Regions from separate parts of the Bacillus jepli genome, predicted to be linked through region 3. Evidence: riboswitches for the same ligand, from Rfam matches in the RefSeq annotation. Region 3 holds a riboswitch; each other region holds the start of a gene.
The links. A riboswitch is a leader RNA that binds a small molecule or an ion and turns the genes downstream of it on or off. The one in region 3 is predicted to bind S-adenosylmethionine.

Region 1 (3,257 bases), 2.0 Mb from region 3:
GGAAAAACAAGTAGCAAAAATATCATAATATGTCATATTTCCCGGGAAAAAAGAAGTAAATAAACGATGCATGTATAAATTTGTTTCAAATATGTGTCGAAATATGACATGAAATTTCAAATTGCTCATTTTTTCTAAAAATTCTTATTGACATATAATAGAAAAAGGTTTAGCATGATATTAACTTGTTAAAGTAATAAATTTCATATTGAAAATCTTATCTAGAGTGGCGGAGGGAATGGCCCTATGAAGCCCGGCAACCGGTAATTTACACGGTGCTAATTCCAACAGACATTTTTTGTCTGAAAGATAAGAAGAGAAATCGTACATACACCTCTTCTTATCGAAGAGGTTTTTTATTTATATAAACAAAACAAAAGGGAGAGATTCAAATGACTGAGAAACAAAAAAACTATAGACCAGAGACAATTGCTGTCCATGGAGGTCTTGAAGCAGATCCAGTAACAGGTGCAAGAGCCGTACCAATCTATCAATCAAATGCATTTAAATTTAATACAACTGAACATGCAGCAAATCTATTTGGACTTAAGGAAAATGGATATATTTATACGCGTATTCACAACCCAACTACAACTGTTTTTGAAGAAAGAGTTGCACAATTAGAGGGTGGCGTTGGTGCATTAGCTGTTTCTAGTGGAATGGCTGCGATTACCACAGCTATTTTGAATATTGCGGGTGCAGGAGATGAGATTGTCTCTGCTTCTACACTTTATGGTGGAACATATAACTTATTTGCGAATACACTTCCTAAATATGGAATTAAGACACATTTAGTAGAACCTAATAATCCAGAAAACTTCCGTCAAGCCATAACGCCAAATACAAAGGCGATTTTTGCTGAAACAATCGGAAATCCAAGCTTAGATATTCTTGATATTGAAGCAGTAGCAAATATTGCTCATGAAGCAGGAATTCCATTAATTATTGACAATACATTTGCGACACCATACTTATGTCGTCCAATTGAGCATGGAGCAGATATCGTTATTCATTCCGCAACAAAATGGTTACTAGGTAATGGTACAACAATGGGTGGAATTATTGTGGATGGGGGTAAATTCGATTGGAATTCACCAAAATTCCCTGGATTTACAACACCAGATCCAAGCTACCATGATCTAGTCTATGCTGATGCTTTAGGACCTGTAGCTTATATCATTAAAGCAAGAGTTCAACTTCTTCGTGATTTAGGTCCAGCTTTAAGTCCTTTTAATTCATTCCAATTTAACCTTGGTCTTGAAACATTACACGTTCGTATGAAAGAGCATATTGCAAATACGAAAAAAGTTGTTTCATATCTTAAAAATCATCCTGGGGTTGAATGGGTACTGTATCCTGGTGAGGACGATCACCCGAACAAACAATTAGCTGATAAATATTTACCAAAAGGTGCAGGTTCAGTTGTTGTGTTTGGTATTAAAGGTGGTAGAGAAGCGGGTGAGAAGCTAATTAATAATGTTGAGCTTTGGTCACATGTTGCAAACGTTGGTGACGCAAAGAGTTTGATTATTCATCCAGCTAGCACAACACACCAGCAATTAAGCCCGGAAGATTTAAAGTTGTCTGGTGTTACGGAAGACTTAGTTCGCTTATCTGTTGGAATCGAAAATATTGAAGATATTTTAGAAGATTTAGAGCAAGCCATTAAAGTAGCTAATGGAACAAGTTCTGTTTCACCATTGCCTACAGCTTAAGTTTTACTTTGGTACATTAGTCACAACTTTTTCATTGACACCCTAAATGACAGATGATAAGATAATTCTCGTGTTATTTAGGACGATATTACATGTAAATATATGATGACTCTTATTTAGAGTGGTGGAGGGATGTGCCCGATGAAACCCAGCAACCGTCAACATTTGTTGAAAAGGTGCCAATTCACACAAAGCAAAGGCTTTGGAAGATGAGAGGAAGGAATCACTGAATTGTGCCTTTCTGCTCGTTTATGCAGAAAGGCTTTTTCAATTATTTTCGTTAATTATTTACTATATCGCATAAACTAAACATAGTTTTCTTTGGATAGAAGGTGTGACTACATGATAACACTGAAAAATGTGTCGAAGATATATAAAACAAAAGCAAATTCTGTTACAGCTGTTAACGGTATTGATTTAGAGATCAATGAAGGTGAAATCTTTGGAATCATCGGTTACAGTGGAGCAGGTAAAAGCTCACTTATCCGCCTGCTGAATGGGCTCGAAACGCCAACTGAGGGAGACATTTCAGTTGCTGGTCATAATATCACCGCCGTTAAAGGAAAAGCATTACGCGATGCGCGTAAAGAAATAAGTATGATTTTTCAACATTTCAACCTTTTATGGTCTCGAACCGTGAGGGAAAATATTTCATTTCCCCTTGAAATTGCAAAAGTTCCAAAAGCAAAACGGGATGAGAGAGTTACAGAACTTATTAAGCTGGTTGGTTTAGAAGGAAGAGAAGATGCTTATCCTTCACAGCTCAGTGGTGGTCAAAAACAAAGGGTAGGAATCGCACGGGCACTAGCTAACAACCCAAAGGTTTTGCTTTGTGATGAAGCAACATCTGCGTTAGATCCACAAACAACGGACTCGATTTTGGACTTGCTTGTCGATATTAATGAACGTTTAGGATTAACGATTGTGTTGATTACTCATGAAATGCATGTTATCCGTAAAATTTGTCACCGTGTTGCCGTGATGGAAAATGGAGAAATTGTCGAGCAGGGCCGAGTTTTGGATGTATTTAAAAAGCCTCAAGCTCAAATAACAAAACGTTTCGTGCAGCAAGTAACAGAGCCTGAGGAAACAAAAGAAATGATTGAGCATTTGCTTGATCTTTATCCAAATGGAAGAGTGGTTCAGCTCACTTTTGTTGGGGAAGATGCAGAAAAGCCATTAATTACTACTTTAATCCGAGACTTTAAAGTTGAAGTGAATATTTTACAAGGAAAGATTTCTCAAACCCAAAATGGATCTTACGGAACATTATTTATTCATCTTGCTGGTGAACTGAATGAAGTCACTTCAGCCATTGAATTTATTCGGGAGCAACGAGTAGAAGCTGAGGTGATTGAAAATGCTTGAACAATTCCAGGAACTTCTTAAATGGGAAAAACAGGTGAATGATTATCAAACATTAAATTGGGGAAATCTCTGGATAGCAACCCAAGAGACTTTGTATATGACCGCAATTTCGGTGCTTGCAACTTTTATAATAGGTTTATTTTTAGGATTGGTTCTCTTTTTAACGGATAAAGG
Region 2 (3,257 bases), 1.0 Mb from region 3:
AAGGTTCGTGAAACATTTTGAACTGCCAGCATTCTTTTTCATCCTTTCACGCCTTTTTTACATAGCTATCCTGCCAATGAAGCGTTTTTTCCTCTGTTTTCTTCAAAATAGAGTCCGATATTTTACCTAGAATCGCAAAAAGCACAATACTAGCAATGACCGTTTCTGGAGAATAGGAGTTTTGGCCAACGACAAGCAAATACCCAATCCCCTGACTAGCCCCCATTAGTTCAGCCGCAACGACAAACATCCATCCTAGTCCTAGCCCGCTTCGAATCCCTACTAAAAAAGATGGAAGGGATGCAGGCAAGATGACTTTTCTAATTAAATCGAACGTAGAGAAGTTATAAATTTTTCCTACTTCAATCAACTTTCGATCAACACCCTGAATGCCAGACACGATGTTTAAATAAACTGGAAAAAATACTCCGACCGCAATTAGTGTAATTTTTGAAGGTTCAGCAATCCCCATCCAAAGAATAAAAAGGGGAACCCATGCTAGTGATGGAATCGAACGGAACGCTTGAAGCATTGGATCTAATAATGCTTCCGCAATTCGAAAATAGCCAACCAATGAACCAAATAGTACAGCAGCTACTACCCCAATAAGAAAACCAAAAAAGATTCGATATAAAGTAATTCCAATGTGCCCCCAAAGACTCCCATCTCCAGCAAATTCAAATATTTTTGCTAGGATGACCGTAGGTGCAGGCATAAGATGTGCTTCAAGGACACCGATATGGCTTAAATACTGCCAAACCACAAGCAAAATGGCAGGTATGATGCTTCCAAATAGAATGACTTTTACATTTCCTGATAAAACAAACTGAGTTTTCGACTTCACCTTTATTTGTCTAGATACCGCTCCACCTTTTATGTTCATAATGCCTCCTCTTATTGCTTTATTACTTTTTGAGCAAATGACGGATTAATCAATTCTTGAACCAATTTTTCTAATTCGACGTCTTTTTTGATAATACTCTGTGCTTGGAGAACCTTACCGGCTTCCGTTAAAGCCTCAATTTGTGCTTCACCAGGCACCGGATTAGAAAAATCATTACGTTCATTTAGTTGCTTGTTTGCTACTTCAATATCAATATTTGCGGATTTTGCTAGGATTTCCGCAGCTTCCTCCGGATTTTCTAGCACCCATGTACGAGCCTTTTCGTAAACTTCTATAACCTTTTCAACATATTCAGGGTATTTTTCAGCAAATTCCGAACGGACATTTAAGGTCCCATACGTATTAAAATCAGCATTGCGATAGAAAAGCTTCGCATCTGTTTCCAATTCAACCCTTGCCATGTGAGGATCTAATCCAGACCATGTATCTACTTGACCAGATGTTAAAGCACTTGCTCCATCTCCATGCTGCAGATTCACAATCTCAACATCTGAAGGACTTAGCCCTTCCTCATTTAAGGCACGCAATAGAAAAATATAAGGGTCAGTCCCAATCGTTGCGGCGACCTTTTTCCCTTTTAAGTCACTTACACGTTGAATCTTTGAGTCTTTATTTGCTACTAATGCTGTCCACTCTGGTTTTGAATAAATATAAACAACTTCAATCGGTGCACCATTTGCTTTAGCCATTAAAGCAGCAGCCCCTGCGGATGAACCAAAGTCTGAACTTCCACTATTCAAAAATTCAAGTGCTTTATTGCTTCCTTGGCTAAGAACAAACTCAACCTTAATTCCTTCTTCCTCGAATGCCTTTTCAGCCCAACCAAACTCTTTTAATACAAGACTTGTTGGCGAGTAAAAAGCATAATCCAAGACGATCTTCTCAGGTTTTTCATTCCCTTCACTAGCTTTACCTGAGGTACTAGAACAACCTACAATTCCGATAAATAACAAAGCAGTGATCAAAACGGCACTTAGTTTCTTCATTTCTCCCTCTCCTTTTCTACTAATATCCCAATCGGAAAACTGAGGATTATACCAATGTAACTCCAAACTTTTATCCCCATTACGATAAAAAAGCCCCCTTCAGTAAGAAGAGGGCTTTTTCCTCCTCTTATCTTTCAGGTAATCATACCTGATGGATTTAGCACCTTTTCAAGAATTACCTTGAAGGTTGCCGGGTTTCGTAGGGCCATGTCCCTCCACCGCTCTGGATAAGAGTTCTTTATTCAATTAGTACGTCTCTGTTTTGCTTTATAAAAGGATTATAGTATGTGAAAAATCAAAAGTCAAACACTTTTAAAAATATTTTATTTTCTTTGAATACTATTATAATTATTAATCAACCCCCTTATTCCTATGTTTCAGCTACTAAAATAAGACCTAAAAATCATTTGTGTCATATTTGTGAAGCCTATTGCTTTTACCTGAAATCCGCTGTATATTAAGAGTGTAGAAAGTTAGTGAAAAACTTCACAAACTAACTACTAAAGCTGGCAGCTAACGCACTCATATTTTTTTACAACCACTTGTGAAGAGTTTCACAAATTAATTATAAGGGGAGATTAAGATGAGAACATTCTTAAAAGGACCTAAAATGGCAGTTATTTGGACAGTATTACGTGTATGGTTAGGAATTCAATGGATAGAAGCTGGTTTTCATAAAATAACAGCAGGTGGATTTGATGCAGGTGGTTTTATCCAAGGTGCCATTGCAAATGCAGGTGGAGATCACCCAGCAGTACAAGGCTGGTATGCAGCATTCCTTGAAGGATTTGCCGTACCAAACATTGAGTTATTCAACGTACTCATTCCTTGGGGCGAATTCTTAGTAGGACTCGGTTTAATTGTAGGTTTTGCAACCATCCCAGCATTACTTGCAGGTGCATTCATGAACCTTAACTTCTTACTTGCTGGTACAACAAGCACTAACCCAACACTTTACACAGTAGCAATCATTCTCTTATTCGCAGGCGCTGCAACTTACTACTACGGTGTAGACAGATTCGCAGTACCTTACCTTACAAAACGAATTAACGACAAAAAAGCGACAAAAACAGCTACAAACGTAGCGTAACGAAAGAAAGTGTTCCTCCTACGCTAGGGGGAACACTTTTTTTGTGACTTTCTAATCAGTTTGAAAAAATGTACACTAGAGAAGGGAAACGGTAAAATAGTTCAAAAAATGGAGGTAAACCTTAGATGCGAAAAATAGAACTAGGAACTAGCTCGTTAGAGGTACCTGTTGTTGCGGTAGGCTGTATGAGAATTAACTCTCTGGAAAAGCCTGAGGCAGAAAAGTTTGTACAAACGGCATTAGATATCGGAGCAAATTTCTTTGATCACGCTGATAT
Region 3 (3,257 bases):
CCCAAGTACTTCTGTTTCTCTTGGATTAACCGGGATAATTTTATAACCTAGACGCTGCATTTTTCGCGCAAGTCTATAGCTTGGACGAGCAGGGTTACCGCTTAGTCCAACGACAGCAATTGTTTTTGCTCGCTGAACTTCCTTTCCTTCTACTTCTTCACGAATAAATGTTGACTGGAGTGCCCAGCGAATGACTCCCTCATCATTAACTGCTGTTTCGCCTTTTTGTTCACCTTTTGATGAGATACCAGTCGCTTCATAAAAAGCCTGATCCAAGTCATTAACTAAATCACGGTAAGATTCAATACCAACCGATAAACGGATTAATTCTTCACTTACTCCTGTTTTTACTAACTCTTCCGGACTTAACTGCTGATGAGTTGTTGATGCTGGGTGAATAATAAGTGACTTGGCATCTCCAACATTGGCCACATGTGACCATAACGCAATGTTATTAATTACTTTCTTACCAGTCTCTCTACCACCCTTAATGCCAAAGTTCACGATAGAACCAAAGCCAGTTCGTAAATATTTTTTCGCAAGTTCATGTGCTGGATGCTCTTCTAGACCAGGGTATGAAACCCATTCAACCGCAGGATGGTCTTTTAAGAATTTTGCAACTTTCAGCGCATTTTCATTATGCTTTTCGATTCTTAAGTGTAATGTTTCAAGACCCTGTATCAATAGGAATGCACTATGCGGACTTAAAGATGAACCAAAGTCTCTTAATAGCTGCACTCTAAGCTTTGTACTAAATGCTAAAGTTCCAAATTCATTCGCATACTTAATTCCGTTATAACTTTGATCTGGCTCTGTAAATCCAGGAAACTTTTCACTGTTCCAATTAAAACGACCTCCATCAACGACTAACCCACCAATTGTAGTTCCGTGACCACCTATCCACTTTGTTGCGGAGTGAACCACTATATCAGCACCAAATTGGATTGGCTTACAAACATATGGAGAAGCAAATGTATTATCAATAATGAGCGGTACTCCATTTTCATGTGCAATCGCTGATACTGCTTCAATATCTAAAACATGCAAGCTTGGATTTCCAATCGTTTCAGCAAATACGGCCTTTGTTTTCGGCGTAATGGCTTTTCTAAAGTTTTCAGGGTCAGTTGGATCAACGAAATGAGTCTTGATTCCATATTTCGGAAGTGTAACGGCAAAAAGATTGTAAGTCCCTCCATATAAATTTGAAGCTGCTACAATTTCGTCTCCTGCTTGTGCGACGTTCATAATGGATAGAGCAATTGCGGCCATTCCTGAAGATGTTGCTACAGCTGCGACACCATCCTCCAACAACGCAATCCGTTTCTCAAGCACATCAACAGTCGGGTTACCAATTCGAGAATAAATATTACCTGACTCATCAAGACTAAAAAGACTTTGAGCATGATCTGTATTATGAAACACGAATGAACTAGTTTGATAAATCGGCACTGCACGTGAACCTGTTGTCGGATCTGGAGATTGACCTCCATGTAAAAGTATTGTCTCATCATCATACGTTTCATATTGTTTTGTCATTGTTTAATCCCCCAAATTTGATTTTTTGTGAGTTTTCTTGATTAGTTGATTACCTGCTTACTTTATGTAAATAAAAAGCCCCCTCAACATAAGAAGAGGGGGCCTCATCTTATCTTTCAGATGCCTTTGCATCTGCAGGAATTAGCACCTTTTCAAGCTTTCACTTGAAGGTTGCTGGACTTCTACGGGCCTGTTCCCTCAGTCTCTCTGGATAAGAAAATTCTATTAAAATGACGCGCTAACGCGTTAATTCTTCAACCATATAAAGTATTATAGAATACATCATTTTTACAGTCAATGTATTTTTTTGAAAAATTCATGTTTTCCTATAATTGGCCTTTTTCAAATTAAAAACCCCTTCTGAAAGAAAACAGAAGGGGAACAAGAACATACATCATACATATTCGTTCGTCCACCTTCTCATCTCCGGAATAGAAATACTTCCTCTGAACTTGGCACCGGGCATTCATATGCTGGTTGCCGAGGTTTCGTAGGGTCAGTCCCTCCACCTCTCTTGATAAGAAGAATCGCATTATTAAAGTATTTAATATGAATGTTAAAACATTTTAGATTACTTAGTCAATACCTTTTAAAAAATTTAATTAAGATAACTGGAGTTTTGTTTTTTTTCAATGATTTAAATAAGGATTAGAATGACCTTTCTCTTAATATGCACCTCTGATAAAATCTTTGACATTTTCATGGTAGAAGCGCTGAATCTTTTCCTTTTCTTCAGATGAAAAAGGTTTTGTTTCCAATGTAGTTAAATTATCTTGAACCTGTTTGACATTTTTGAATCCAGGAATAATACAAGTAATCTCTTCGTGATCTAATATCCAACGAAGGGCTGCACTTGCCATTGAGGTACGTCCTTCTGCAATCCATTTTAATTGGTCTGCGAGTTCCACACCCTTTTTAAAACCAAGACCAGCAAACGTTTCACCAACATTGAATGACTCGCCATTTTCGTTAAAGCGACGGTGATCATCTTCTTCAAAAACATGATTTGCTGTATATTTACCAGTAAGTAAACCGCTCGCAAGTGGCAATCGGACAAGTAGGCCAACATCTTTTTTGTAAGCCTCTGGAATCAGGGCTTCCAACGGCTTTTGGCGGAACATATTAAAAATAATCTGCAGGCTCTTCACGTTCGGATTTTCCAAGCAAACTAACCCTTCCTCAACAGTTTCCACACTTACCCCATAGTGACGAATTTTCCCTTCGCTTTGCAAGCAATCAAGAACTTCAAACACACTGCCATCGCGTAAAATTTCGGTCGCCGGACAATGAATTTGGTACAGGTCGATTGCCTCTCGGTTCAATCTACGAAGGCTATCTTCGCAGTAACGGCTTACTTGTTCGTAGCTATAATTTTTCGGGTCGAAAATATCCCCTTGACGACAGAATTTTGTCGCAATATGTATGCGATCTTCCTTGCCCTTTGTTGCTTTAGCCAACAGTTCTTCACTATGACCGTCACCGTATACATCGGCTGTGTCAAAAAAGTTAACACCTTGGTCAATGGCGAATTCCAAAGATTTCAGTGCCTCAGCATCATTTGTCTTTCCCCACGCACCGCCAATTGCCCATGTTCCAAAGCTAACTTCACTAAACTCTAACCCAGTGTTTCCTAGTTTACGATAGTTCACAGGTATCTCTCCTTAAAGAACCCCACGGTGCTGTGGGGTTCATTTTATTTTCGAAACTCTCTCAATTGCTCA

Region 1: another riboswitch for S-adenosylmethionine. It lies ahead of ABC371_RS10825 (methionine ABC transporter ATP-binding protein); the one in region 3 lies ahead of ABC371_RS00915 (PLP-dependent aspartate aminotransferase family protein).
Region 2: another riboswitch for S-adenosylmethionine. It lies ahead of ABC371_RS06030 (aliphatic sulfonate ABC transporter substrate-binding protein); the one in region 3 lies ahead of ABC371_RS00915 (PLP-dependent aspartate aminotransferase family protein).

Annotation. Positions count from the first base shown of each region.
Region 1 covers NZ_JBDFMO010000001.1:2,150,232-2,153,488, forward strand. Annotated here, with positions in the region: gene ABC371_RS10815 (MFS transporter) at 1-28, shown strand, start outside; SAM riboswitch class I at 215-316, shown strand; gene ABC371_RS10820 (O-acetylhomoserine aminocarboxypropyltransferase/cysteine synthase family protein) at 393-1,715, shown strand; SAM riboswitch class I at 1,825-1,931, shown strand; gene ABC371_RS10825 (methionine ABC transporter ATP-binding protein) at 2,058-3,083, shown strand; gene ABC371_RS10830 (methionine ABC transporter permease) at 3,181-3,257, shown strand, end outside.
Region 2 covers NZ_JBDFMO010000001.1:1,179,326-1,182,582, reverse strand. Annotated here, with positions in the region: gene ABC371_RS06040 (ABC transporter ATP-binding protein) at 1-32, opposite strand, end outside; gene ABC371_RS06035 (ABC transporter permease) at 47-883, opposite strand; gene ABC371_RS06030 (aliphatic sulfonate ABC transporter substrate-binding protein) at 895-1,890, opposite strand; SAM riboswitch class I at 2,015-2,124, opposite strand; gene ABC371_RS06025 (DoxX family membrane protein) at 2,474-2,980, shown strand; gene ABC371_RS06020 (aldo/keto reductase) at 3,106-3,257, shown strand, end outside.
Region 3 covers NZ_JBDFMO010000001.1:179,265-182,521, forward strand. Annotated here, with positions in the region: gene ABC371_RS00915 (PLP-dependent aspartate aminotransferase family protein) at 1-1,536, opposite strand, end outside; SAM riboswitch class I at 1,643-1,754, opposite strand; SAM riboswitch class I at 1,954-2,060, opposite strand; gene ABC371_RS00920 (aldo/keto reductase) at 2,202-3,185, opposite strand; gene xylB (xylulokinase) at 3,230-3,257, opposite strand, start outside.